3 regions of the Clostridium thermarum genome follow, and region 1 is predicted to be linked to each of the others. Evidence: riboswitches for the same ligand, from Rfam matches in the RefSeq annotation. Region 1 holds a riboswitch; each other region holds the start of a gene.

Region 1 (12,693 bases):
ATCTGAGTTTCTTACTGACTGCTTCCCACGGTGAATTCCCAAGAATGGTAATGTCTGTTAGAAATGCTGAAGACGCCTTCTATCAGACCTTTAGAGCTCTAAATATTGCAGACAAATATCAGACATTAGTATTGATTTTGACAGACCAATACTTGGCAGATTCTAAGGTTACAGTGCCAAGGTTTAACTTAGATGGCTTAAAGATAGAAGAATATATCTCCGGAAAAGAAGTGTTGTCAGAGGGAGAAGAATATAGAAGATATAAATTGACCGAGAACGGTATATCTCCAAGATTAATACCTGGTAAGGCAGAGGGTCAGGTAGTCTTGGTTGATAGTGATGAGCATACAGAAGAGTCTCATATCACTGAGTCAGCACACGTAAGAATTGCTCAAATGGAAAAGAGAATGAAAAAGTTAGAATTGATGAAAGAAGATGTACAAGAGCCAGAATACTTTGGTGTAGAAGCTCCGGAAGTGCTTTTGGTAGGCTGGGGATCGACCTATGGAGCTCTTAGGGAAGCAATAGCATTGCTGAATAAGGAAGGCATAAAGATTGGAGCCCTTTCCTTTGGAGATATATATCCGCTGCCAACAAAGCTATTAAGTAAGTATGCTGCTTCAGCAAAGGTAATAGTGAATGTTGAACAGAACTATACAGGTCAATTAGGCAAGCTAATTACTCAGGAAACCGGAATTTTGATGAGTAAGAGCATATTGAAGTATGACGGCAGACAGATAAATGCTGAGGATATTGTAGCAAGAGTAAAGAGTGAGGTGATGTAGATGTTGGATTTGAAATTATATAATAGCAAGGATGAAATTGCATGGTGCCCTGGTTGTGGTAATTTTGCTATATTGGATGCCATAAAAAGAGCGGCAGCTGAACTGGAGATAAGACCGGAGGATTTAATGATAGTATCCGGTATAGGCCAGGCCGCTAAAACACCTCATTATATTCGGGCTAACGGCTTTAATGGCCTTCATGGAAGAGCACTGCCACCGGCTCAAGGTATAAAGATGGTTAATAAAAATCTTAAAGTTATAGTAACCAGCGGTGATGGAGATGCCTATGGTGAAGGTGGAAATCACTTTATCCATACAATAAGAAGAAATATGGATATTACACAGATAGTTCATGACAATCAAATTTACGGTTTAACAAAAGGTCAAGGTTCACCTACAACTGCTTTTGGACAAAAGACCTCTATGCAGTTTGAAGGAGTTATGCAGCAGCCGCTAAACCCTCTTGCTTTAGCTATAGCTGCAGGAGCAACCTTTGTAGCCAGAACCTTTACAGGAGACAGAGAACAGCTTGTAGAACTGTTAAAAGAGGCAATAAATCACAGAGGCTATGCTATAATTGATATACTTCAGCCCTGTGTAACTTTTAATAAGGTAAACACTTTCAAGTGGTATAAGGAGAGAATTTATAAGCTGGATGAAAGCTATGATGCATCAGATAAGGCAAGGGCTTTTGAAAAAGCACTTCAGTTCGGTGATGACGGAATACCTACAGGGGTATTGTATAGAGAACTAGGAAAGCCGGTATTTGAAGATCTGCATCCAGTATTAGCAAAGGGGCAACTTCTTGCAGATAGAAAATGGGAAGTTAAAAACGTAGATATGTTCCTTAATGAGTTTGTATAATAATTAAAAAGTAAAATATAAAAGCAATTATAAAAAAGATCCGAAATTACTTTCGGGTCTTTTTTATTAAAATGAAGGAAAAAGCTTAGAAAATTTCATATTGTTGATTTAATTATGTTTTTTTCAGCATATATTTTAACATAAGAGTCTGCTGCAATAATTAATTTGGGGAGAGAAGTCTATGAACATTACCAAAATTCTGATACTTGCGATGATCAGTGAGGCAGTTTGGGAAACCTTTAAGATGACCTGGCAGAATGGTAAGTTATCTGCTGACAGAATTGGTGCAATGGTTATTGGGATTCTAATAGCCATATCTACGGGAATAGATATTATGGAGCTTGTAGAAATACCGATATTTATACCCTATTTAGGTACAATTTTAACCGGCCTATTAATCAGCAGAGGAGCAAACTTCATACACGACCTCCTGTCCAGTGCAGGCAATATGAGCAAAAACACAAAGTTTATAAAGAATAACACCACCACTGATGAATCTGATAAAAATTAGCATGCCTTAAGATCCTGTGTTGAAAAAAATACCCAACACAGGATCTCTTCCTTAATTGTTAATTATCCATTATTAATTATTAGAAGGAGGGAACAATTGCTCCTTCATACTTTTCTTCAATAAACTTCTTAACTTCTTCTGAAGTTAGTGCCTTTGAAAGAGCCTGTATATAAGGTTTATCTTCATTACCTTTCTTTACAGCAAGTACGTTAGCATAAGGTGATTCCTTATCTTCGATAACTATAGAATCTGTTGTTGGATTTAAGCCGTTTTCCATAGCGAAGTTTGAGTTAATTATAGAAGCGTCTACATCTGCTAGGGTTGTTGGAAGCATTGGAGCCTCTAATTCTTCTATCTTTATGTTCTTTGGGTTTTCAATTATATCAAGCTTTGTAACCAGCTCGCCATCCTTAAGCTTTATTATGCCATTCTTCTCTAAGAGCCTTAATGCTCTTGCTCCGTTTGTACTGTCGTTTGGTATGGATATTGTAGCACCATCCTTAAGCTCATCAAGGCTCTTAATCTTCTTTGAATAAAGTCCCATAGGTTCCAGGTGAACTTTAACAGTATAGGTCAAGTCTGTTCCTTTCTCTGCATTTGTTGCTTCAAGATAAGGTACATGCTGGAAGAAGTTGGCGTCAAGGCTGCCTTCATTTAATTCTGTATTAGGCAGTACATAGTCAGTAAATTCTTTTATTGTAAGTGTATAACCTTCTTTTTCAAGAATAGGCTTTACAATTTCAAGAATTTCCTTATGAGGTACCGGTGTGGCTCCTACGATTATTTCCTTTTTATCATCAGATTTACCGGTTTCTGTGCCAGAAGTTACTTCATTCTTATTTGTAGTATCTCCTGCGGTTGTATTTTTCTTTGTGCATCCCCCAAATGAAAGCAAAAGAACTGCTGCTGTTACAAGTGATAAAATCTTTTTCATAAAAATAGCCTCCTTTAAATTAATGAACTTTATTTTTTTAATATTTTATATAAAAAGTTGCCCAAAGTCTGGAAAACTTGAACAATTATTATCAGTATTATTACCGTATATATTGTCAGGTCATATTTAAAACGGTAATAACCATATGTTATGGCAACATTACCAAGTCCGCCGCCTCCAACAGCACCGGCCATGGCGGAATAACCTATAACACTTATAACTGTCAGGGTTATACCCAGCACTAATGATGGAATAGCTTCCTTCAACATAACTTTAAAAATTATTTGTGAAGTAGTCGCTCCAAATGATTTGGCTGCTTCAATTATTCCATAATCCACTTCTTTCAAAGCAGATTCCATGACTCTTGCAGCAAAAGGAGCAGCACCTATGGTAAGGGGAACAATAGCTGCATCAGTACCTATAGCAGTTCCAACTATGAGTCTGGTTAAAGGCACCATAAAAACCATTAGTATAATGAAGGGAAAGGATCTTAGGGTGTTAATAATAACATCTAAGGTTTTGAATATAAATTTATTAGGTTTTAAACCTTTCTCATCGGTTAATACTAAAATAATAGCAGGTATAGCTCCGAGAATTACTGCAAAAAGCGTTGAGAGCAACACCATTTTTAAGGTTTCAATAAGGGCAGGATACAAAATTTGAACAAAAGTATCTAAAAAAGCACTTAGCATATTTTCTAATTTTAAAAGTAAACTATTCAGATGCATTACAGAACCTCCATTCCTATGCCTTTATCTTTCAGATATTGCACTATCTTGTCCTTGTGAGCCTCTTCCACATTTATTACAAGGCTGCCTAAGACATCATCTCTGAATTTTTCTAGCTTGCCCCATACTATTGAAAAGTCAATATCAAGTTCTCTGGCCATAGAAGTTATAATACTGTTTTCGCTTGACTCCTTAGAGAAGAACAGCTTTATGTTGATACCCTTGCTTGGAAGCAGCTCTTCTTCACCCAGGAGTCTCTCCAGTTCTTCCGTTGGTTTGAGGAACAGTTCTTCTACATCACCATAGCCTTTGATTTCACCATCCTCCATCAGAACAACCTTGTTACAGATTTCTTTAATTACTTCCATTTGGTGAGTGACAATTACTATTGTTATGTTTAACTTATTATTTATCTCTCTAAGCAGCTGTAATATAGATTTAGTTGTCTTTGGATCCAGAGCAGAAGTAGCTTCATCACAAAGCAGAATTTTGGGGTTAAGAGCCAAGGCTCTTGCAATTCCAACTCTTTGCTTCTGTCCACCACTGAGTTTTGTTATGCTCCAAGTTTTTTTATCTTCCAGACCAACCAGAGTCAATAATTCATCTACTTTCTGCTGGATAGTATTTTTGTTGTAGCCCCAAAGCTCCATGGGTAAGGCTATGTTCTGGAAAACATTTTTGCTGGTCATAAGGTTAAAATTCTGAAATATCATGCCCAGGTCTTTTCTTAGGTTTCTCAGTTCATTGCTTGTCAGATTTTTCACCTCTTTACCATCAATAGCTATACTTCCCTCTGTGTAACTTTCAAGACCATTAAGACATCTTAGCAGAGTAGATTTTCCGGCACCGCTGTGTCCAACTATACCAAAGATATCTCCTTTTTCTATTGAAAAGCTGACATCCTTCAAAACTTCTTTATTTGAAAAACGCTTATAGAGATTCTTTATTTCAATCATGGTGATCCTCCTAGATAGTATTCAACTATATAAATTAATAACCCGAGGATAACCCCGGGTTAGATACCGAACTATCCTTATCTGTCAGCTTTCGCTGCAGGAATTGGCACCGTGTAAATCTACCGGTTGCCGGGCTTCATAGGGCCTGTCCCTCTGCCTCTCTTGATAAGAGTTATTGAGTTTTCAGTTTTAATGATATTGATTATATATCCTATATGTTTTATAGTCAATATGTTTTTAAAATATTTTTTATTTTTTTGGTGAAAAATATAATATACTTTAATTGCAAAAGTAAATTCCACCTCTCTAGGTGGTAAGAGTGGATTTTAATTCTACAAATATGAAAGAGTATAGAGAGTGGAATTTAGTAATACAAAATATTATTATATTGATATATGCGTCATTACAGTAATCCTTGCTTGGTAAGGAAGGAGTTTTTCATTATGGCTAAATTCAAACACTTTACGTTAGAGGAAAGAGTCTCTATTGAAATAATGCTTAAAGCCTCCCTTTCTTTCAAAGCAATAGCCCGAGAGCTTGATCGAGATTGTACAACCATTTCCAAAGAGGTTAAAAATCATATCATGTACAAGCGAACAGGTTCTTACGGTAGACCTTTTAACAACTGTATTCATCGTTTAACTTGCAACCATACATATCTATGTGAGAAATCACATTGTAGAATTCGACGCTGTCGCTTTTGTTCAGATTGTTCAAAATTCTGTTCTGATTACAAAGCATATACTTGTCACTTACTCTCTAAGCCACCTTATGTGTGCAATGGATGTGCTAGCCTTACAAAATGTACTCTGGAGAAAGCAATCTATAATGCTTCCTATGCCCATGATGAATATGTACTTCGTCGTTCTGAGTCACGAAGCGGCATAACTATTTCTGAGGACGAGATTAAACGTCTTGATAAAATCATAACCCCACTCATTCAAAGAGGTCAATCTATACACCATATCTGCGTTAATAACAGAGACCTTATCATGCATAGTGAAAAATCAATCTACAACTATATTGATTACAATCTTTTCTCCACAAAAAATATTGACCTTCCAAGAAAAGTTGTTTATCGTCCAAGAAAAAAGCTTAAAAATCATTTTAAAGTGGATAAGTCCTACAGAATTGGACGCACATATCAGGATTTTCTTGAATTCATGAAGGAAAATCCTGATACTCCAGTAGTTGAAATGGATTCTGTTGAAGGTACTAAAGGTGGTAAGGTGTTGCTCACTATCCATTTCGTTGATTCTCAGTTTATGCTTGCTTTTATTAGGGATGCAAACACTTCACGTTCCGTCATAGATATTTTCGAAAATCTTTATTTGGAACTGGGGCCTGACACTTTTCTAAAACTATTTCCTGTCATTCTAACTGACAACGGCAGTGAGTTTACAAATCCAAAGGCTATCGAGTTTGATAGGCAGGGAAACCGCATAACACGCATCTTCTACTGCGACCCTTCAGCGCCATATCAGAAAGGTGCTGCAGAAAACAACCATGAATTGATCCGGAGAATTGTTCCTAAAGGCCAGAGCTTCAACTCATTTCAACAGAAGGATATCTCATTGATGATGAGTCACATTAATTCTTATTCAAGAAAAAAGCTGAATGACCAGTCTCCATACTCGGTATTCAGCTTCCTTTACGGCGCTAAAACGCTCGCAAAGTTGGATTCAGAACTCATCAAACCAAATGAGATTATCATGAATCCGAGTTTATTAAAATATTAACCTACTCAAGCAGGGATTACCGCTGGCGCTTAAGTTAAAACTTTTTCAATGGGTGGAATTTACCTTTGCAAAAAAAACGGAAAATATTCACCCTTTGTTTGCTATACCCAAAATCAGCTGAAATCTGCTTGAGCTACTTAAATTATACCTCATTTTTGTCTAAAATAAGCAAAAAATTACTCTTATAACCAAAAATCTTATCTAGTATCGATTTTACGGTGGAAGTTAATTCTACAAAGTGGAAGTTAACTTTTCAATTCACCAAAATATAATATAGAAATTTAAGTATTGATAATAATATATGAGTTTCATGGTTAAAAATTACATTAATGATAAATATTTAATAATGATTTGATTTTTATGTGAATTTTTCAACAAATTTTCAAAAAAACATTGTAACTATAAATATCTTAGGTATATAATTGTAAATATGATAATATAATTCACATGATAAATTGTGAAAATAACTAGTATTTGGGGGAATTAAAATGAGCGCAAGGGGCTATGTAGAACAAGTATTAGCTGACCTAAAGAAAAACAATCCCGGTGAAAGTGAATTTCACCAAGCAGCTACAGAGATTTTAGAGTCTTTGGTACCTGTATTTGAAAGGCACCCGGAATACATGGAAGCCGGATTGTTAGAAAGAATTACTGAACCGGAAAGAATTATCATGTTTAGGGTTCCATGGGTAGATGACAATGGTAAGGTTCAGGTTAACAAAGGCTACAGGGTTCAGTTTAACAGTGCAATTGGACCTTATAAGGGAGGATTAAGATTTCATCCTTCAGTAAATTTAAGTATTATTAAATTTTTGGGCTTTGAGCAAATATTTAAGAATTCCTTAACTGGACTTCCTATCGGAGGGGGAAAGGGCGGTTCCAACTTCGATCCAAAGGGAAAATCTGATGGGGAAATTATGCGTTTCTGTCAAAGTTTTATGACAGAACTTTATAGGCATATAGGTCAAGATACCGATGTTCCTGCCGGAGATATCGGTGTAGGTGCAAGAGAAATAGGCTATATGTATGGACAATATAAGAGAATCAGAAATCAATATGAAGGAGTGCTGACTGGTAAAGGCTTAACTTATGGTGGTAGCCTAGTAAGAACAGAAGCAACCGGTTATGGTTTAGTATATTATACAGAAGAAATGCTAAAGAGCAAGGGCTTAAGCTTTGAAGGGCAGACAGTGGTAGTATCCGGTTCAGGTAATGTTGCTATATACGCTATCCAAAAGGCAACTGAACTTGGTGCGAAGGTTGTAGCTTGCAGTGACTCTAATGGCTATGTATATGATAAAAATGGAATTAACCTTGAAACAGTAAAAAGACTTAAAGAGGTTGAGAGAAAGAGAATAAAGGAGTATGTAGTGGAACATCCAGGTACTGAATACCATGAAGGCTGCAGCGGAATCTGGACTATTCCCTGCGATATTGCTCTTCCTTGTGCAACTCAAAATGAATTAGATGAAAAGAGTGCACAGATATTGATTAGAAATGGCGTTAAGGCAGTTGCGGAAGGTGCTAACATGCCCACAACTCTGGAAGGCACAAAGTTATTCCAAGAAAATGGAGTTCTCTTTGGACCAGCTAAAGCTAGTAACGCAGGCGGGGTTGCATGCTCAGCTCTTGAGATGTCACAAAACAGCTTGAGAATGTCATGGACATTCGAAGAGGTTGACAGCAAGTTAAAGACCATAATGAAAAATATCTATGCAACAAGTGTAAAGGCTGCTGAAGAATATGGCTTTGAAGGAAACCTTGTAGCAGGTGCAAATATTGCTGGTTTCTTAAAGGTTGCAGAAGCAATGATGGCTCAAGGTATAGTTTAACCAAAGTTTTAAAAGGCGGGATTATCTCGCCTTTTTGTGTTTTGTGGAAGTTATTGATATAATAAAATTGTGCAAACTATTATATAATAGTAATTATTATTTGAATAAGGGGGAAATATATGTTATCAAAAGATATAGTAAAAGAGGTATTAGGCAGGGCTCTAAGCAGTGGTGGTGACTTTGCTGAAGTTTTTGCTGAAGATAAGATATCCAATAATTTAAATTTAATGGATGGAAAAATGGAGAAAATTGTTTCCGGAAGAGATTTTGGAGTAGGCATAAGAATATTCAAAGGACTTAGAAGTATTTATGTGTATTGTAATGACAGCTCCAGAGCGGCTCTGTTAGAAAATGCTGCTAAGGCGGCCCAGGCCCTAGGAGACTTGAAAGAGGGCATGGATGTTAATCTCACTGAGAGAATAAATACTAATATCCATCCAATACTATTTGTACCTTCCAGCGTTGCAAATAATAGAAAGATAGAGGTTATGAAGAGGGCTTATCTATCAGCTAAGGACTACAGCAGCGAAATTTCCCAGGTTATAGTAACCTACATTGATTCCGATCAAAAGATACTCATAGCTAATTCAGAAGGGTTATACACAGAAGACAGAAGGGTCAGAACCAGACTCAGCATAAGATCTATAGCTTCAAACGGAATTGAAAACCAAACCGGTTCTGAGGCACCCGGAAGAGCACAGGGCTTCGAAATATTCCAAAGTATAGATCCGGAATACTTTGGTAGGGAAGCTAGCAAATCAGCTGTTACCATGCTCCATGCAAGAAACTGTCCTGCAGGAAGAATGACAGTAGCTATCGAAAATGGCTTTGGAGGAGTAATATTCCATGAAGCTTGTGGACATGCACTTGAAGCCACTTCAGTAGCTAAGGGGAACTCAGTATTTGCAGGAAAGTTAGGCCAGAAGATAGCTTCAGATAAGGTTACAGCCATAGATGACGGCACACTTCCAGGACAATGGGGTTCTGCTAATATTGACGATGAGGGCAGCTTTACAAGGAGAAATGTGCTCATTGAAAACGGAATTTTAAAAGGCTATATGATTGATAAGTTAAATGGAAGAAGAATGGGTATGCAACCAACGGGCAGCAGCAGAAGAGAGTCCTATAGATATGCACCCACCTCAAGAATGACCAATACTTATATAGCACCTGGACAAGACAATGACGAAGACATCATAGCTTCAATAAGTGAAGGCTTATATGCGAAAAAAATGGGTGGCGGTTCCGTTAATACTGTTACCGGTGAATTCAATTTTGCCGTGGCTGAAGGCTATCTTGTGAAGAATGGAAAAATCCAAGAGCCGGTTAGAGGGGCAAGCCTTATTGGTATGGGAGCTGACATATTGATGAAGATCGATATGGTAGGTAAAAAGCTTGCTCAGGGCCAAGGAATGTGTGGATCCTCCAGTGGCAGCATTCCGGCAAACGTTGGACAGCCGTTAATAAGAGTTTCAGAAATTACTGTAGGGGGAAGGTAAGATGGACATTAGAGAATTTAAGGAAAAGTTATTTGCAAAGGCAGAAGAAAGCGGTCTTAAGGAATATGAAATATTCTACAGTAAAAACGAAAACTTTAACATTAATGTATACAATAACGAATTGGATAAGTACAGTGTAAGTGAAATCATGGGGGTTGGTTTCCGAGCTTCTGTAGCCGATAAGATGGGCTATGCCTACACTACAAAGTTAGATGAAGAGAGTATTGATTTTCTAATTAAAAGCGTGCTTTATAATGCTGCCAATATAGAAAATGAAGAAAAAGAGTTCATATATAACAAAGTAGATAATTACAAAGAAGTTAAAAGCTTTAGTGAAGGCCTAATGAGAAGTACTTCTTTAGAGAAAATAGACCTTGCCTTGAAGCTTGAAGAGGCTGCCAAGGCTGCCAGTGAAAAAGTGACCAATATAGGTTACTGCGGTCTTGGCTGCTATACAGAGGAAAGGGGCATATACAATTCCTACGGGGTAAATGCCACCCATAAAAGTAATTTCATTTATGCAGGCATTAATCCGGTGGTTAGTTATGGACAAAAAGTTTACAATGAAATGGCTTATGTAATAGGATATGACATCAAGGATATTAACCCAGAGGTTCTAGCTACAGAAGCAGTGAAAGAAGCTGAAAAACGTATTGGCGGAACTTCTGTAACTTCCGGTAAGTATAAGGTAGTGCTTAGAAATGATGTGGCTGCAGAACTTTTAAACACATTTGCCGGTGCATTCTGTGCAGATAATGCTCAAAAAGGCTTGTCACTCTTCAAGGATAAAGAAGGTACAATTGTAGCATCAGAAAAAGTAACATTAATAGATAATCCACTAATGGAGTATGGCTTGGCATCAACACCTTTTGATGGTGAAGGTGTAGCTACCAGTGAAAAGGCTGTGATAGACAAGGGAAGTTTAGTAACTTTACTTCATAATTTGAAAACTGCAGAGGTTGCTAAAGTAAAAACTACAGGTAATGCATCAAGACCCTCATATGCTTCAGCCATATCTGTGGCACCAACTAATTTTTACTTTAAACCCGGTGACTATAGCTTTGAGGAACTTTTAGATAAGTTAGGAGAGGGGCTTCTTATAACAGACTTGGCAGGAACCCATGCAGGGGCAAACCCAATCACTGGAGATTTTTCCCTCGCAGCGAAAGGATTCAGCGTTTCAGGGGGGAAAATAGTGAAGCCTGTGGAGCAGATTACTGTGGCAGGAAACTTTTATCAGCTATTAAAAGACGTAGAAGAAGTGGGTAAGGATCTTAAGTTCATATTGCCTTCCGGTTCAAGCTACTATGGAAGTGCATCCATTTTAATAAGTAAGCTTTCCGTTGCTGGTAAGTAAGATTTTGAGGTTAGTTCTACAAAACTGTAACATTTTTCCTGAAAGTGAATATCCTATTAATGTACACTGAATAAGGAGTGAAATGAGTGGCTTATTCAAATAGAGAGTTGTTCGCCAGAATTATCAGGTGTGAAGCAGGTGGCGAAGGTGAAAATGGTATGAAGGCCGTAGCTACGTGCATTATGAATAGAGTTCGTGTATCCTATGGTGAATACCATAGAATTGGGCAAGGGGATATTAGAAAGATAATCTATCAAAAGGGTCAATTTGACTGCATGAGGTCAGTTCTGGGAGGAGTACCTAATCCACAGACCATATGGGCCAATCCTCCGGAACAGATTCATTATAATATTGCCGACTGGGCTTTGGCCGGAAATCGACTATTTAATGTTGGTGCATCCCTTTGGTATTTTAATCCCTTTAGGCCTAATTGTCCATACACTTTTCCCTATAATGGATCAGGAAGATTCCAAGTAAGGGTAGTTCAGCACTGCTTCTACAACCCAACAGAACTATATGCACAAACTTAGTATTTAATCAATTTTTAGGAGGATATTCATGTACGAAGACTTTTGTGAAGAATGTCAGTATAGGCAAGGCCCAGTAATGGAACCTGCAGATTTTAGGGCTTGCGGTGGATATATGCCGATGCAAGGGGTTATGCCTATGCAGGGTACTATGGGTATGACACCCATGCAAAACCCTATGATGCAGACACAAGCCAACATAAACCAACAGAACATACCAATGATGCAAGCACCTGGTCAAGGAACTATGATGACACCTCAAGGATTGGCAGTAGAAATGCCTGCGCAGACACAAATGCAACAACAGTTCCAAGGGCCATCCATAGTTCCTGGAGCAACTTTTCCGGAAGCTCCCGGGGCACCGGTGTATCTAGATACTAATTACATGCAAGGGCACTTAAGAACTTTGATAGGAAGATATGTAAAAGTGGAATTTCTGATAGGTGTTAACTCTTTTATTGATAGAGAGGGTGTATTGCTAGACGTAGGTATAAGCTATATAGTTCTGAGAGAGGCTCAAACTGATGACAATTTGATGTGCGATATTTATTCAATAAAGTTTGTTAGAGTTTACTACTAAAAGACTAAAAATAGATTTTTTATCAGTAATAAGATACAAAGATTAGATTCTTTGTGTCTTATTTTTTTTGTGATATAATTGTCTTATATACCGAGGATTAGATTTTTATAAACAAAGCTAGATAGAAAAGGTGGGATGAGGTTTGAAAATAATGTTTGTGGCAGATACGGAATCAACTTATATATGGGATTATTTTCAGCCTGAAAAGTTTAAAGATGTGGACCTGATAATATCTTGCGGAGATGTAAAAGCTGAGTACCTATCTTTTCTAGTTACCATGATAAAAGCCCCCTTGTTTTACATACCGGGAAATCATGACGACAAGTACCTTAAGAATCCTCCGGAAGGCTGTGAATGTATAGATGGCCGCATGGTTGTTTT
Region 2 (4,907 bases), 730 kb from region 1:
CCACCCTTTGCATACAATGTCAAATATTTTTTGTTTTTATCTTATATTTTTTGCAGAGTACGCTCAAACTCAGATATTAGATCTCCTATATTTTCAAGGCCTACGGAAATTCTAAGTAACCCCTTTGATATTCCTGCCCTCTCCAATTCTTCTTCACTGAAGGCCCTGTGGGAGGTTTTAGCGGGATAAGAAATGGCCGTACTAACTCCCGCAAGACTTGGAACCAATTTAATAGTTTCAAGTTCCCTAATCAGGCCATAGGCTCCCTTTTCTCCATCTACTAAATCAATGCTCAACATTCCTCCATAATAGTCCCCACGGAATATTTTCTTTGCAGTAATGTGATGGGGTGAACTTTTAAGGCCTGGATAATAAACAGTCTTAACTTTTGGATGGTTTTCTAAATACTTCGCTAACTTTAATGCATTATTTGAATGTTGTATCACTCTGAGCTCCAAGGTTCTCAAGCTTCTTACCAAGAGCCAGCCGTCAAAGGGGCTCATGGTAGGTCCGTATAATACTCCTGTAGAGCTTATCTGTCGCATGGTTTCCTTGTCAGAAACTACTATGCCCGCTGTGATATCACTATGTCCGCATAGATACTTTGTGGCACTGTAGACAACTATATCTGCTCCCAGTTTTAAAGGTTGGCATATCACAGCGGTTGCGAAGGTATTATCTACAATCACCTTTGCATTATGGTCATGGGCAATTTGAGCAATTTTAGGAATATCCAAGACCTCCATCAGTGGATTGGATATAGTCTCGATGTATACAAGCTTTGTGTTTGTTTTAAAATACTGTTCCAACCTATCCTGTAGAGGGTCCACAAAGGTAACCTCTATATTAAACCTTTTTAACTCAGTCTTAAAAAACTGATGGCTGCCGCCGTATAATACGTTGGCAGCAATAATGTGGTCCCCGGCCCTTACTTGAGACAGAATGGACATAGTTATGGCAGCCATTCCGGAAGAGTAAGCCTGAGCATCCTCTCCGCCATCAATATTGTACATTATTTCCTTTAGAGCATCGTAGACCGGATTGTTCATCCTTGTGTACACGTAGCCTTCCTCTTCCCCAGCATAAACCTTATCCAAGGTTTCTACATCATCAAAGGAGAACACAGAGGTTAGCGTTATGGGTAAAGTTTTACTGCGTGATACTGAAGGAGGATTTCTATCTCCCAAGTGAACCAGCTCTGTCATTAAACTCTTTTCCATGTTGACCCCCTACTCTTTTTTTCTGTTTTTTCATAATAAATAAAAAGCCTCTTCAAAAGAAGAGGTTCCATTTGCAACAAGGTCTCTTCTTATCTTTCAAGTACTAACTTGCAGGAATTAGCACCATGCATCCGTTACCATGCTGGTTGCTGAGACTTCATTGGGCCAGTCCCTCTGTCTCTCTGGATAAGAATGTTATATTCAGATATTACTAAACATGATACCAGTATAGCAGAGGCTTGTCAATCATTATCTACAGATTAATATTATTATTTTCACCTTACATCTACAGCAACATATGATGTATTATAACATCCTACTAGAAACATTGAAAAAATATGAGGTGAAAACGATGAGTTACTGCAAAATGCCCTACAAAAACATTTCCCCCTCCAGAGCCCGGAAGCTTTTGAAACACGATCCAAATATTCTCCTGATCGACGTCAGATCACCGAAAGAGTATATGGAAGCACATATTCCTGGAAGTGTCAACATCCCAATAGAATTTTTGGAATGGGAAATCTGTAATTTACAATTGTCTCCTTTCATACCAATAATGGTGTATTGTAAGACCGGACTCCGTGCCACTTCTGCAGCATGGTTACTGATTAGCCTAGGTTTTATAACCGTATATAACCTAGGCGGAATTGACCGCTGGCCCTATAGACTTGAGGGATGAAAGCAGAGGGACGTTTTGCTTGCCATCTTTTAGCCAAACAAAACGTCCCCTTACTGCTTAAGAGATTTTATACGCAGTATCTTCCTTCTTTATAGTTTTAATCCTTCTCAAGAGCTTTACTGATATTAAATGATTTATATTTTCTACCTTTGCTATATATTGTTTTAGAGTCTGAAATTCTCCAACAACTTCCTTTAACAAGAGCCTTTCAAATATTTGCCGTATGGTATGTACGTTTTGCAGCTCCTTACTGTGGTTCATATTGTTAAGAATAAAGTTTACAGTCACTGCCAGACTTTCTATAAGCTCTTCCTGACTATAATTCTTTTTCAAGGAATTTTCAAAGGCCATAATCCCTTCTTCAGGGAGGCTTACACTGTCTTCGATTATACTTTTAAGTACTTCTTTTGTATATCCAATTAAACAATTTTTTCCCTGGCATCTTATACAATAGTTTTCTCCAAGGCATATGTTTTCTATTCTTTCATTAATTTGATTATAATACTGATATAATTCCTCTGAAACCTGCTTAAAGGTAGATAGCTTGCCCTTTTTTCTTTCTTCTATAGTGGGCTTTAAAATCAAGAATACACAAAGTGCCAGTACAATAAAGAAGATTATTATATTTACTGGAGTCAGGTATTCCTTTGGTAAGGTGGCAAACAATTTTGTAATACCAAAAAACATAAATATGGCTGCAGAAGCAATCTTAATAGTAAATTCGGGTATTCTGTTACCGAGCTTACTTCCTACCAAAATACCTAAGGACCCTGTAATAACCATTCCTGTTACTGTACCCATTAGAATAAACAATGGATATTGAGCATCAGCAGACAGAGTAATTGCTGTGAGCTGGGTCTTATCCCCTAACTCTCCTATGAAAAAGGCTATGGCAACGGTAAGTACCGGTCCAAAACTGCTTTTAGCTTCTTCTTCATCTTCTTCCTCTTCTGCTCTCAGTGTCCATAGAGCAAATCCAATAAAGGAAATACCCGCAACAATTTGTATAATGTTAATGGGTATTAACTTTGACATATAAGCTCCAAGTGCTACGGCAACACCATGATTTAGTAAAGATCCGATAAAAATACCAACTAACACCTTTCTGACCTTATACCTGGTGGCAAAGGCCATAGCTAAAATTTGTGTCTTGTCCCCCATCTCTGCCATGAAAATTAGGAACATTGCCTTAATAAATTCCTGTATCATTTTCTAACCCCCATAATAATAATAAAATAAAAAAGGCGAGGCCTTTAGACTAATATACCCACAAGGCAGATATACTAATCTAAAAGTCTCGCTTCTTTAGTTCTAACTCTAAAGCAAATAGGACCAGGATTGCTCCATTATGTTGACCCTATTTATGGCACAAAGCCACAGCTACTCCCTTTTAAGATATTATTCCTATACAAATATATCATAATTTATCTCTATAGGCAAGACTGGACACTTCAACTTTTCTAAAAGTTTTATGTCCAAGCCTTACCTCGCTTGAACTTTTGTAATAACTATGCTATTTATAACCTTCTGTTAGAAAGCGACTTTTCTTCTAAGCATCTTAATTCCTCAATGATGCTCTTAAACTCTTCCTTATCTTTGACAGAATCAAAAACCGCCTGTTGTAACAACTTAAAGAGATTTTCATATAAATACTAGGCCTAAGTGAAGAGTTTTCCATGACAAATTCCCCCCCTTTCATAGATAACACAAACTAAAGGGCACTTTGGTCACAAAATATATAAAAATTTAAAAGGACTATTCAACATTTTGTTTTTATAAAATGTTGAATAGTCCCTTGTCAACCAATATTAAAACTTAGCAAACCTATCTCTTACCTTTTCTTCTCCCATTACATGCATTATGGTATAAAGGTCTGGAGTATTTGCCCTGTGGGTTAAGGCAGCCCTGACCACTGCAGCCACATCTGCAATCATACCCTTGAAGTTTTCTGGGTTAGCCTTGAATTCCTTCCTATTAGCAGTATAGCCTAGCTGCTCACCAACAGCCTTTAACTCTTCGAACCAAGTGTCCTTATCGGCATCAAAGTTGTAAGCCTCAGCATAGGCAGCTATTATTCGTTTTGCTTCTTCCATATCAACGTTCTTTGGAAGCTCTATTTGATCTACTGTTTCTTTATAGAATAGTTCATCAAAGAAGTAGAAGATCTTCTCTCTAACATCCATCCACTTTGCATAGTCTTTTCTTGGTTTTGGACCTTCCCTATCTATGTTGAAAATTTCTTTAGCCATGGATTCATTAGCAGTTACCAATTCATACATTTGTGGATCGAATTCCTTTGCCCACTCTGTATATTTCTCATATACCTCTGTGGCTTTCATTCTGGAGATTACATCTTTTGAAACGTCACTTAGCTTTACCAGGTCAAATAAGGCACCACTTTTACTCATCTTATCTAAGGCAATTTCAAAATCATAGCTGTCTGCAAAAGGATTTTCTGCCCTCCAGGTTTCAAAACCTGAATTAATTATATTTAACAGATATTCTATTACGGACTGTACTGGATATCCAACCTCCCTGTAATAGGAAACGGCAGCCTCGGGGTCTTTTCTTTTTGAAAGCTTTCTCTTTGATCCCTCATCCTGTTTCATAATGGTTGGAGTATGAGCGTATTTTGGCGGCTCAAAGCCAAGCACTTCAAATAGTTGAAGGTGTATAGGTGCAGATGACAGCCATTCTTCTCCCCTGATCACATGGGTTGTTTTCATTAAGTAATCGTCGACTACATGAGCAAAATGATAGGTTGGTAGTCCATCACCCTTTATCAATACGATATCCTGATTGTTTTCCGGGAACACAACCTCTCCCTTTATCAGGTCCTGTAATACTACCTTGTTATCAGAATTGCCCGGTGACTTTAGTCTAAGTATATAGCTTTCTCCTCTTTCAATCTTCTCTATCGCTTCTTCTGTAGAAAGATTTCTGCAGTGAGCATACTCTCCGTAATATCCCGGAGTTATCTTTTCAGCTATTTGCTTTTCTCTTAAGGC
Region 3 (12,693 bases), 510 kb from region 1:
AATTAGATCCCGCGAACCGTGCCAATTCTTCGTTAAACTTCTCTCGTTCATCATAGAACAGTCCGTGTCCCCTTAACTCAAATGGAACAAGCTTAGAATCTTTTATCGTCTCTTTCTGTGCCTCTGCTAGGGCGAATGAACACACTTTGTCATGAATACCATGTAGTATTAATGTAGGAACATTAATAATGTATTCTTTGCGCCTTAAATTTGTGAATTAAAACTTCGTTCATAGGTTTCTAATTATAAAGGGTAAGAAATTTAAAAAACGAAATAATATTTTTATAGCTTAAAACCTTTACATTACTTATAATCATATTAATATAAACTTTTTAAATTAGTTGCTAATAGGAGGTAACAAATGAATAAGAGAGCTTTAAAATTAGTCTGGTCCGATGAATTTGACTATGAAGGACGTCCTGATCCTGAAAAATGGAGTTATGAAGTGGGAAACCATCAATGGCCTAATAATGAAGCCCAAGCCTATACAGACCGGCCTGCTAACATAAGAGTGGAAGATGGCAAAATGATAATTACAGCCTTAAAAGAACAGGATGGAGAAAGAGAATATACTTCTGCCAAATTAGTTACCTATGGCAAAGCCTCCTGGAAGTATGGACGAATTGAGGTTAGAGCAAAGCTTCCCGGAGGAAGAGGGGCTTGGCCTGCTATCTGGATGATGCCGGATTCCTTCCATGAAGGTATTGATTGGCCTAATTGTGGTGAAATTGACATCATGGAGTTTATTCCTAACGCTACTAACTCCAAAATATTTAGGATGACCTCTCGGCAGAACGATATGGCTAGCTCCTTCAATCCTGAGAAATCAATAGTACTGTTTAGCCTTCATTCAGAATTACACAATCACAGCAACAAAGATACAGTACAATACACCCACATGACTCAAGAAGTTGAAACTGCTGCCACTGAGTTTCATACCTATGGAATAGATTGGACAGAAGATTATATCGAGTTTTTTGTGGATGATAAGCCTATGGTCCGCTATAATAAATCTGATGATAATGAGGATCAGTCATTTAGAAGCTGGCCCTTTGATCAACCCTTCTATCTAATAATGAATATTGCTGTAGGTGGTTCCCTAGGTGGAGAGATACACGACGAGGACTTGCCTTATGTAATGGAGATTGAGTCAGTAAAAGTTTATCAATAGTTTCGCAGCTAATAATACATAAACAGTATCCACACTAAGAAATCTAGTCTGGATACTATTTTTTCATATCTCTCTTACTGATATGTTTGTACATATGCTAAACTATCGTTCTATAGTTTTTTCATCGAAACAGGCTAAGCCGAAAATGCACCCCACCGCTAAATCCATAATTTCTTCTCTCATTTCATCATAGTTTTTTGAATGTACCGCATCTACAAATTCCTTAAATTCTTCTGTCATAACACCAAGTATTTCATGTCTGCTTGCAAAGGATCCATAGCCTTTTTGATTAAGTCTGTATCTCAATTTTTCTGCGACCTTATCTACTGCATTCATAACTTGTTCTTCAGTAAGTTCCTCTCTAGGCAAAATAATTCTCCTTCCTAAATATGATTAATCACAGAAGACACTGAACTAACGGAAGAAGCGGAGAGATTTTCAATTTTTATAATTTATGGTGTAATCTCGTTTATGTCATCTCATATACGAAATTTTAATTATCTCTAGTAAAACCCTTCCGCGTAATTCCGTGTCTTCTGCATCTTCAGTGATTAATATTTTGTCATTTATTTTCCTATAATGCTAATTTAGTATGTTACTCAAGTATTTTTCTACAGCTTTGAGATCTTTATTACTGCGGACTGCATAATCGGCTGCTTGTTCCTTGCTAATCTTATTGATATCGAAGTATTTTGCTTCCTCCGATGCAAAGTAGAGGCCGCATACGGTGGCTGCAGGCTGCATCATAAAGCTTTCTGTGAGAGACACTCCGGTATTTTCCTGGCCCTTAAGCAGTTCAAAGAGTTTAAGCTTTTCACTGTGGTCCCTTAGAGATGGGTAGCCAAAGGCCGGCCTGATTCCTCTATACTTTTCTCTCAACATTTCTTGAACGGAAAGTTCTTCATCCTGTACATAGCCCCAGTATTCTTTACGTACCTGCATGTGAAGTAATTCTGCAAAGGCTTCAGCCAGTCGGTCTGCCAATACTTTTATCATAATGGCCTTATAGTCGTCGCCCTCAGCCTTTAGCTTTTCAACATATTCATCTGCTCCCAGTCCGGCGGTAACTATAAAGCCTCCAAGATAATCCGCTATTCCTGAGTCTTTAGGTGCAATATAATCTGCCAGACATCGGTATTCACCCTTCTGGTTTACCTCCTGCTGTCTCAACATATTAAAGGTTGTAAGGACTTTATCCCTACTTTCATCACTGTAAAGTTCAATGTCATCTCCCAAGGAATTTGCAGGGAATAAGCCAAACACTGCATTGGCAGTGAGGATTTTCTCTCTTTCCAGAAAGTCAAGCATTTCATTGGCATCATGCATGAGCTTCTTTGCTTCTTCAGCATATTTAGGATTTTCCATTATATCAGGATACATTTCCTTCATGCCCCAGGCCACAAAGAAGAACGTCCAATCTATAAATTTCCTCAATTTACTGATAGGAAACTCCTTTAAGGTTTTAATGCCAATGTAGTTAGGTTTATCTATTTTAATGTTTGACCAGTCAAGTTTAACGCCATTTTCTCTGGCTTCAACAATATCCAGAAGCTTACGCTGAATTTTATTGTAATTTTCCCTTGTGGTCTTGTATTCAGCGTTAATTTCCTGAAGGTATGCCCCTCTTGTGTCCTTGTTTGCAAGTTTCTTTGCTGCCTCTACAGCCTTTGAAGCATCTTTGGAGTGTACTACCCCCTTTGAATATCTTGGTGCTATCTTTAATGCTGTATGGGTAGGTGAAGTGGTTGCCCCACCCACCATGAGGGGAATATCAAAGCCCTGCCTTTCCATCTCCTCTGCAACAAAACACATCTCCTCAAGGGATGGAGTTATAAGGCCGCTCAGTGCTATGATATCTGCTTTCTCTCTTTTAGCGGTTTCCAATATTTTTTCACTGGGAACCATAACTCCCAAGTCAATTACTTCGAAGTTATTACAGGCAAGCACTACGGAAACAATGTTTTTACCTATGTCATGCACGTCTCCTTTTACAGTGGCAAAAACCACCTTTCCTGCACTGCTTTTCTCTCCGCTGTTCTTTTCCGCTTCTATATAGGGCAGCAGAACACTGACTGCCTTCTTCATAACTCTTGCGCTCTTAACCACCTGAGGCAGAAACATTTTCCCCTCTCCAAAGAGGTCTCCCACCATGTTCATTCCATCCATCAGTGGCCCTTCTATAACCTGCAGAGCTTTTTCATATCTTGCTCTTACTTCCTCCACATCCTGTTCTATATAGTCAGTGATTCCTTTAACCAAGGCATATTTCAGTCTTTCGGCAGCATCAGATTCTCTCCACTGCAACTTATTATCTGCCTGACTGACTTCATTGTTTTTATAATTCTGGGCAAATTCGAGTAATGCTTCTGCTGCATCTGCACTCTTATTTAGCACTACTGCTTCAACAGCTTCCAATAGCTCCTTATCAATTTCGTCATATATCTGTATCATGCCGGGATTAACTATTCCCATGTCCATACCTGCCTTAATGGCATGATATAGGAATACTGAATGCATAGCTTCTCTTATGACATTGTTTCCTCGGAAGGAGAAAGAAAGATTGCTTACTCCCCCGCTTACCTTTGCATAGGGAAGATTATCCTTTATCCAGGCCACTGCCTTGATATAGTCCACCGCATAGTTATTATGGTCTGGTATGCCTGTGGCAATGGCCAAGATATTGGGATCGAAAATTATATCTTCCGGTGGAAAATGCACTTCTTTTACAAGTATGTCATAGGCCCTCTTGCATATCTCTATCTTTCTTTCATAGGTATCCGCCTGACCTCTTTCATCGAATGCCATTACAACTATTCCGGCACCAAACTTTTTTATTAAGCTGGCCTGCTCTATAAATTGCTGCTCCCCGACTTTCAGTGAGATGGAATTTACTATTGGCTTTCCTTGTATGGCCTTTAATCCCTTTAAAAGCACTTCAAACTTTGAGGAATCGATCATTACGGGCACCTTAGCAATGTCCGGCTCACTAGCCAAGAGTTTTAAGAAGATATCCATCTCTGATTCTGCATCTAGAAGGGCATCATCAAAGTTGATATCGATAATTTGAGCGCCATTTTCCACCTGTTCCTTTGCAATGGATAGGGCTTCCTCATACTTTTTCTCCCGGATAAGTCTGGCAAACTTGGCCGACCCGGCCACATTGGTTCTCTCCCCGATATTGACAAAATTGTTTTCTTTGTTGATCCTTACAGCCTCCAGACCGCAAAATACAGTTTCTCTTGGCAACTTTGGTAGTTCTCTCGGCTTATAATTCTTTACAGTTTCATATATAGCCCTTATATGGTCAGGGGTAGTACCGCAGCAGCCTCCAACTATGTTTAAATGTCCTTCCTCTGCCAGTTCCTTCACCACCGATGCAGTTTCCTCAGGAAGTTCATCATATTCTCCTAGGGAGTTAGGTAAACCAGCATTGGGATAAAAGCTAATATACAGGCTCTGGGACTTGGAAAGTTCCTTTATAAAGGGAACCATCTCTTTAGCTCCGAAGGCACAATTTAAGCCTATGCTTATAATCCTATCACTTTTTACACTTTCTGCGAAGGCCTCCAGAGTTTGGCCTGAAAGCACCCTGCCACTTAGGTCAGTAATAGTTCCAGAAATCATAATAGGCAAGTCTATGCCTTTTTGGGTCAGCACATTATCAGCGGCTATTAATGCCGCCCTTGCATTTAAGGTGTCAAATACGGTTTCTATCAGCAGTATATCCACTCCACCATCAACTAAGCCCTCTATCTGTTCCTCATAGGCCTTTTTAAGTTCGTCAAAGGTTATATTTCTAATTCCGGGATTTTCCACATTCGGTGATAGGGAAGCAGTTCTGTTGGTAGGTCCTATGGAACCTGCCACAAATCTAGGTTTATTGATACTCTTGGAGGTATACTCATCCGCAATTTCTCTTGCTATTTTGGCCCCAAAATAGTTTAAGTCATAGACCTTGTCCTCAAGCCCATAATCCCCCTGTGAAATTCTGTTACTGTTAAAGGTATTGGTCTCTATGATATCTGCCCCTGCTTCAAGGTAAGCCTTGTGTATATCAATTATTATTGATGGATTTGTAAGATTTAATAAATCGTTATTGCCTTTTTGACTTTTATGGCATTCACAACTTCCATGAAATTCAGCTTCACTTAAGCCATGCTTTTGTATACTTGTTCCCATTGCCCCATCAAGAACAAGTATCCTTTCCTTTAAGTAAGTATCTAATTTTAAAGTCATTTAATCGCCCCCTGATTTGTTTTCTGAGTAAAAAAAGGCTCCCTGCTGCAGGAAGCCTTATAGTTAAAAATCAACTTAATAAGCTTCTTATCTTTCAGCCTTCGCTGCAGGATTTAGCACATGCTAGCACAAAGCTAGTGTTGCTGGGTTTCATTGGGCCTTTCCCTCCACCTCTCTCTATAAGAACCTTCTTTATAATGTTAATATGAGTATATATTTAGTTTTAGTTATAGTCAACAATTGTTTTTAAATAAAGTGTATTTTGGTGGTTAACGGATATCATAGACACTTCTGAGCTTTATGCCCACCGGTTTTCCCTTTAAAATTTTTACTCTTCTTTCACCGGCATTCATATCAAAATAGTTGTCTTCAAGCAGCATATTGTCCTCTTCATTTATTATTTCCACACTTCTTGCATAGCTTTTTGCTGTAACTATAATCTCGTCACCTTCTACTCTGTAGCTCAACTGGGGGTCAATAAATTTAAAGTGTTTTGGTACAGAGAATATTACCGTGCCCTGGGAAATTACCTGGCCGTCCTTTAACATTTCATAGCTTACATAGTCCTCATAAAGTGAGGCATCATTCATATCAACGGTGTCAAGCCACTTGCTGGATAATTTCTCCACCACAACTTCATAAGAGCCCTCTCTTTTTATCTCAGCTTTGTTATTGCGGAGAGCCCATCTTACTGTAACCTTCTCATCCTGCATGGATTCATTTGCCACGCAAAGTTGGATGGACTTCACTACTTCATATGGCTCTGCGTTTACATTTGTATTCTGCGTCAGGATTCCTTCTTCCTTACAGGACAGCATAAGCGGTGCAAAGAATCTCTTGGCATAGTAATGGAGAGCCTTCCATCTTCCGTAATAATCTATGGAAGCCCAAGAGGCTACCGGCCAGCAGTCATTTAACTGCCAGTAAACAGTACCCATACAGCGGCCTCGGTTTCTTCTAAAATGCTCAACTCCGTAACGGATAGCATCTGCCTGCAGCAATTGAGAAGCATATATCAAGGTATCAAAACTGTTTGGATAGAGGTAGGTGGCTCCCATATAGCTCATGATCTTGCTGTTTGCCCCATCATTTCTTTGGTGTTTCTCCATAACATAGGAGAAAATGTTTCTATCCTCCGGCTCAGTGAAAGTTTCAATAGTTTTAAGTGAGGGGAAGGACTGGAAGCCAAATTCCGATACATATCGGAAAAAGAACTTTCTATACTCTGTAAAAGGCTTGTTCCCATGCCATACATCCCAGTAATGTACATCGCCCCTGTTTTCATCATTTGGATTGTCAAAGCCTCCACCTGAAGATGGGCTTGCAGGCCAATAAAAGGTCTGCGGATCATATTCCTTTACCATCTTTGGAATGATGTACTCATACATTTTTACATAATCGCTCTTAAGTTTCGGAGTGAGATCCCAGATACCCCTGTCCACAAACATTTCCATCTCATTGTTTCCACACCAAAGAGCCAGGGAAGGATGGTTTCTGATTCTCTTGATATTATCCTTAAATTCGGCCTTTATATTTTCTTCAAATTCTTCTGTGAGGTTATAGTTTGCACAGGCAAACATAAAATCCTGCCATACCATAAGTCCCAGTTCATCACAGGCATTCCAGAAGGTATCATAAGGATAGTTTCCGCCTCCCCATACACGGATTACATTAAAATGTGCATCCTTGCACTGCTTTAAAAGCTCATAAGTCCTTTGTGGCGTAACCCTGGTCAGTATATTATCTTCCGGTATATAATCCGCACCCATAGCAAATATCTTGATACCGTTTACCTCATGAGCAAAGCTCTCACCGTATTCGTCCTTTTCAATGCACGCTGTCATGGTTCTTAGACCAATTCTCTTCTCCCAGAAATCCAGCTTTTCTTCACCATGCATTAGGGTTACTTTTACCTTGTATAAAGGCTGGTCTCCGTAGCCATTGGGCCACCAGAGCTGAGGCTTGTCTATTTCAATATACTTCGGTGAATCCCCATAAATTATCTCTTGTCCATCCGGATCAACAAGGGTAACTTCATAGGAAAATCCACGTCTTACTGCTTTATTATCCCTATCATAAAATCTCAGGTTTTGCTTTCCCTCTGTTCTTGCAATGTCCACTTGAAGTTCAAGGGTTACCCTGCCATCATTATGCTCCTGCCTGACATAGACACCGTCTATTCTACCTTTACATACACCAAAGAGTGCTACATCTCTCCATATCCCCATATCCGGAAGTCTTGGACCCCAATCCCATCCAAACATGCAGTGAGCCTTTCTTATCTGTGGAAAGCCCCTCATGGCATCTTCAGAACCGCCAATGTGTATTTTATCATCCGCCTCTCTTATGAACTTTGTGGGAGAATAAAAAACTATTTTTAACTCATTGTCATCGTCTTTAAGATATTTCTTTACTTCAAATTCCCAAACTCTGTGCATATTATTTACAAACCCCATATGATATCCGTTCAAGTAAATATCTGCAAGAGTGTCCAATCCATCAAAATGCAGGATAATTTCTTCACAATTAAGCATATCCTTTGTAATGTCAAAGCTTTTGCAGTATTCGTAATCCTCTTCCATGAGCTTTAAAGCCTTTAGCTCATTATCCCTATAGTAGGGATCCTCCATTTTATTGTTCCTTAGCAAGTCACTGTAAACAGAGCCGGGTACAACTGCATTCATATAATCTGCATCATGAATGCAGCGCATCTTCCAGGTACCATTCAGTTTTTCAATAAGCATTACTTTTCCTCCCTCCGTAATAAATCTCGATTGTAGACCATTTTTTATAATTATATTCTCAGTTAAGGCATTGAAATTTTAATACCCTAACTATCTACCAACAATAATAACCATCCACTTCTTATTCCTCCCAGAGTTTAAGAAAAATATTAATACATATACATTATAGCATTACTTTTAACATTTATTAACATAAACTAGAAAAACAAAAACCACAGATGCACTGTGAAATTTCAGTGACATCTGTGATTTTTTATTTCAGATAGACTACACTATTTATGATATTTAATTGTTATTATTATGTGTAAATATTTCTCACTTAAACTATTGAACTATTGGCTGTAGTACCACTTAATACTAATTATTTTTTGAACTCCTTAACTAATTGCTCAAAGGCAGGTATAGACCTCTTTATCATATCAAATTCAACACAGTAAGACATTCTAAAGTATCCGGGACATCCAAAACCGGACCCAGGCACCAGCAGAAGATTGTATTTGGTAGCAATTTTTGCAAATTCTATATCATCCGGTATAAGTGCTTTAGGGAACATATAAAAGGCACCTTGGGGTTTTGTACATTCAAAGCCCAGTCTAATGAGATTATCATACAAAAAGTCCCTTTTGGCCTTATAGTCTTCCACATCAATTTTAGCATCCAGTGAATCAGCCACGACTCTTTGGAACAAGGCTGGAGCGTTTACAAAACCCAAGGTACGGTTGCAGAAAGTCAAGGCCTTCATCAGCAAGTCAACATTTTCGATATTGCTGCTGGCAGCAATGTATCCAATTCTTTCACCGGCAAGGCCTAGAGATTTACTGAAAGAATTAACTATTATTGCATTTTTAAAAATACTTAGGATGGAGGGCATCTTTGTACCATCATATATTATTTTACTGTAGGGTTCATCAGATACTATATATATGGTACTTCCATACTCCTTTTCCTTATCCCCAATAATGTCATTAAGTTTTTTTAAGTTCTCCTCTGTATAAATAACTCCTGTTGGGTTATTAGGAGAATTTATAATAATGGCCTTGGTCTTAGGTGTTATGTGTTTTCCCACTTCCTCTAAATTAGGCTGAAAGTCAGAGGTCTGTGCAGGAACAAGCACAAGCCTTCCTCCACTATTGTCTACATAGGACCCATATTCTACAAAGTAGGGAGCAAATGCTATGACCTCTTCCCCTTCATTTAGTAAGGATTTAAAAACCACATTCAGTCCGCCGGCAGCTCCAACTGTCATCACTATATTTTTACCGCTTAAACTTATCCCACTTTCATCTTCCAGGCTTTTTGCTATTTTCTCACACACATCCGGATAACCGGTATTGCTCATATACTTATGCAAGCCAGTCTCACCGCTTAACACATGTTTCTTAAGGGATTCCAGCACTTCCACAGGTGGTTCGCCAAAGGGATTTCCCAAGCTGAAGTCATAAATATTCTCCCTGCCATGTATTTTTGCAAGCCTATTGCCTTCCTCGAACATAGCCCTTATCCAGGAAGACCTTTCTAGATTCCTCACAATCTTTTCTGAAAACATTATAAACACCCCAATTTCATTTAGATTAAAATATATTTTTTAAGTATATCATATAATTGGCTCACATGCACTATCAATAAGCTTCAATATTCTAAATAAAAATACCCGCCGAAGCGGGTACTTCTAATTATTGCTTTTCTTTTATATATTAACAGCCAAAATGATCTTTGTCGCCTTTACAAAGTAGCAAGAACAATAGGGCAATTACTAGAAATAAAGCTACCTTGTGGCAACATTTCTTGTCATCAAATTTTATATGATCAAATTTACAAAAGTCACAGCGGTCGAAGCAATCACAGCAGTCACAGCACTTACAGCAGTCGAAGCATTTACAGCTGCAAATGGTCTTGCAGCACTTTTTCTTACATTTTGACACTTATTTCAACTCCTCTTCTGCATAATATTAAAAATATGATTTTATATTGTATTTTATGACAAGAAATCAACCTTTGTTACATATTTCATTGAAATAATAGTTAATATCATGTAGAATAAGAATGTTATTATCTTAACAGACAAGCCGTTAAATGAAAATTCACAATAAGAGGAGCTAAGTATAAAACATATAGTACGGTTCGCTTTATATTTCTCAGGCTTATTCATTCTTGACTTAGGAATAAATCTTGCAATTAAATCTGATTTGGGAGTATCACCCATTTCGTCCTTTCCATTATCCATAAGCATAGCTAGAGAAAAAAATAAGGGATTATCTCAAGGCAATTTTAAGACAATCCCTTATTGATTATTTGCTTAAATCAATAAACAACCTTAATTATTTTTTCCACCTTAAGAAGAGATCCTTATATTCTTTCATAAAATTCTCAGAAATCACTATGTTGTTGCCGTCATCGCTTTTGTTCTCCTCACCTACCGGTACAGGATTACAGCCATTTCTCACCTTCTCTATCTGATCCACGTCAAAGACATTTCCACAGTTTTGACATACAAAAGTATCACCCTCTTGTAAGTAATACCCTCTGCCTGAGGCGTAACATATCTGGCAGGTATTTAAGGCTGTTCTGATTGTACCATCCTTAGCTTTTACTGCAAAGACCTCCATGGTCACATTGTCTACCTTGTAGGGATAAAACTTTGCAGTTTCCGTAACTTCAACCTTGGGTATAATTAGATCACCACTGGTAAGGACATCCTCAATCACGGTCTGGTTTTGTGATTTTTCAGTATTGTTTGACTCAACCGGCTTATCGGAAAACAATGCCACTATAACAGCAATAACCATTATCAAACCTGTCATGGAGCTAATAATCACCATCCTGTAGTCAGCTTTCTTTTTATTCTTCTTGGTTAACGTTCTTTTTTCAATATTTCTTACATTATTTTTTTTAGACATCTATATCTCTCCTCTCCAGATCTGAGTAAATATTACTAAAAACTTATGAAGTTCTTATGTAGATATATAAATTTAGCAAAAAAAGTTTGTAAACTCTTCAAGTTATTTTTTTGTCTTCATAAAATCAACATATACATCGTATATAATTTATAATTGCATAGTTAATTAAATAAAAAGTACTATATGAAATTCCGTACTAATGTGGGAGGGTCTTATGGGGATTAGAAGAGATAAGATAAAAGTGTACGAAATGACCTGTACATCTTGTGAAAATCGAGTAGAAAGAGCTATCAAAAGTTTGGATGGCGTAGTAAATGCCATGGCAAATTACAGTGGAGAATTTGCTGTGGTTGAATACGATGACGAATTCTGTGATTTAGATAAGATTAAAGAAGCAGTGAGAAAAGCTGGGTACTCCGTTCAAAGTTCCAATGATTATAAATTTATAGGCATACTTATTGCAGTGGCAGCTGTAGTATTGCTAGGCTTGAAGACAAGCGGCTTTGATATGGAAGAAAAGTTAAGCAATGCTTCCTATGCTGTCCTCTTTGTTGTTGGAGTACTTACATCCATTCACTGTGTGGGCATGTGCGGCGGTATAATGCTTTCACAGAGCCTATCAAAAGAAAGTACAAGCCGATTGGAAGCAATGATGCCTGCTTTTCAATATAATTTAGGAAGAGTTGTGTCTTACACCCTTCTTGGTGGGCTGGTTGGCGCTCTCGGTTCAGTTTTTTCACTTTCAATTGCAGCAAAAGCTGCTCTGCAAATATTTGCCGGTGCCTTTATGCTAGTAATGGGTTTTAACATGGCTGGTTTTAAAGTCTTTAGAAAATTTTCGATAAAACTTCCTCATTCTGTATGCAAGGTTAAAAACAGTTCAAATTCATCTTTTGTGGTTGGTCTGTTTAATGGACTTATGCCCTGTGGTCCACTGCAGACTATGCAACTTTTCGCTTTAGGTACGGGCAGTGCCATTAAGGGAGCCTTATCAATGTTCATGTTCTCTATTGGAACTGTGCCCTTGATGTTAACCTTCGGAGCCCTTTCCGGCCTATTAAGTAAAGGTTACACAAAAAAGATACTTAAGCTTAGCGGAGTACTTATCATCTTTCTAGGGATAATCATGGGAAACAGAGGCTTCACATTGATGGGCATAAATTTAAATCCTTTTAAAGCAATTGCCAATAGTTCTAAAGATTTATTAAATGGAAATTCCACCGATTCACTAAATAGCAATGTGGCTAAAGCTACTATAAAAGATGGTGTTCAGGAAATCGTAATGACCGCCGGCAACGGAGGCTATATGCCTAATGCCTTCTATGTTCAAAAAGGCATACCGGTGAGATGGATAATTAAAGGTGAAAAGCTGAATTCCTGTAATAATGCCATAATAGTCCCCTCATTAAACCTAGAGTTAAAATTAAAAAAAGGTGAAAATGTAGTAAAAGAATTTATTCCCGGTGACAAAGACATTAACTTCAGCTGTTGGATGGGCATGATAACAGGTGTGATTAAAGTAGTAGATAAGCTTGATACAGTAGATACATCCGTGGAGGATCCTTCAATTCCTCCTGCAAGTTCAGTTCCAGGTTGTTGTTCAGTTCCTCTGGAGGAAGAGGATGAGCCGGCTTCAACCAGCATA

What was found. Region 1 has a riboswitch for S-adenosylmethionine ahead of FHY60_RS10380 (methionine ABC transporter ATP-binding protein). Riboswitches for the same ligand answer to the same signal wherever they lie in the genome.
Region 2: it holds a riboswitch for S-adenosylmethionine, as region 1 does, so the genes downstream of both, FHY60_RS07015 (trans-sulfuration enzyme family protein) here and FHY60_RS10380 (methionine ABC transporter ATP-binding protein) in region 1, are expected to answer to the same signal.
Region 3: it holds a riboswitch for S-adenosylmethionine, as region 1 does, so the genes downstream of both, metH (methionine synthase) here and FHY60_RS10380 (methionine ABC transporter ATP-binding protein) in region 1, are expected to answer to the same signal.

Annotation. Positions count from the first base shown of each region.
Region 1 is NZ_CP040924.1:2,284,862-2,297,554, reverse strand. It holds gene FHY60_RS10405 (2-oxoacid:acceptor oxidoreductase subunit alpha) at 1-785, shown strand, start outside; gene FHY60_RS10400 (2-oxoacid:ferredoxin oxidoreductase subunit beta) at 786-1,649, shown strand; gene FHY60_RS10395 (hypothetical protein) at 1,831-2,160, shown strand; gene FHY60_RS10390 (MetQ/NlpA family ABC transporter substrate-binding protein) at 2,240-3,094, opposite strand; gene FHY60_RS10385 (methionine ABC transporter permease) at 3,124-3,786, opposite strand; gene FHY60_RS10380 (methionine ABC transporter ATP-binding protein) at 3,822-4,778, opposite strand; SAM riboswitch class I at 4,853-4,950, opposite strand; gene FHY60_RS10375 (IS30 family transposase) at 5,222-6,517, shown strand; gene gdhA (NADP-specific glutamate dehydrogenase) at 7,006-8,349, shown strand; gene FHY60_RS10365 (TldD/PmbA family protein) at 8,469-9,848, shown strand; gene FHY60_RS10360 (TldD/PmbA family protein) at 9,850-11,205, shown strand; gene FHY60_RS10355 (cell wall hydrolase) at 11,292-11,735, shown strand; gene FHY60_RS17915 (hypothetical protein) at 11,764-12,312, shown strand; gene FHY60_RS10345 (metallophosphoesterase family protein) at 12,464-12,693, shown strand, end outside.
Region 2 is NZ_CP040924.1:1,558,093-1,562,999, reverse strand. It holds gene FHY60_RS07015 (trans-sulfuration enzyme family protein) at 42-1,220, opposite strand; SAM riboswitch class I at 1,307-1,413, opposite strand; gene FHY60_RS07010 (rhodanese-like domain-containing protein) at 1,549-1,899, shown strand; gene FHY60_RS07005 (TMEM165/GDT1 family protein) at 1,957-3,108, opposite strand; gene gltX (glutamate--tRNA ligase) at 3,708-4,907, opposite strand, start outside.
Region 3 is NZ_CP040924.1:1,773,594-1,786,286, reverse strand. It holds partial or broken gene FHY60_RS18305 (alpha/beta fold hydrolase) at 1-187, opposite strand, end outside; gene FHY60_RS08090 (glycoside hydrolase family 16 protein) at 362-1,171, shown strand; gene FHY60_RS08085 (MazG nucleotide pyrophosphohydrolase domain-containing protein) at 1,274-1,540, opposite strand; gene metH (methionine synthase) at 1,754-5,407, opposite strand; SAM riboswitch class I at 5,492-5,593, opposite strand; gene FHY60_RS08075 (beta-mannosidase) at 5,677-8,151, opposite strand; gene FHY60_RS08070 (pyridoxal phosphate-dependent aminotransferase) at 8,513-9,697, opposite strand; gene FHY60_RS08065 (hypothetical protein) at 9,846-10,073, opposite strand; gene FHY60_RS18790 (DUF6198 family protein) at 10,254-10,439, shown strand; gene FHY60_RS08060 (DUF2318 domain-containing protein) at 10,470-11,048, opposite strand; gene FHY60_RS08055 (urease accessory protein UreH domain-containing protein) at 11,263-12,693, shown strand, end outside.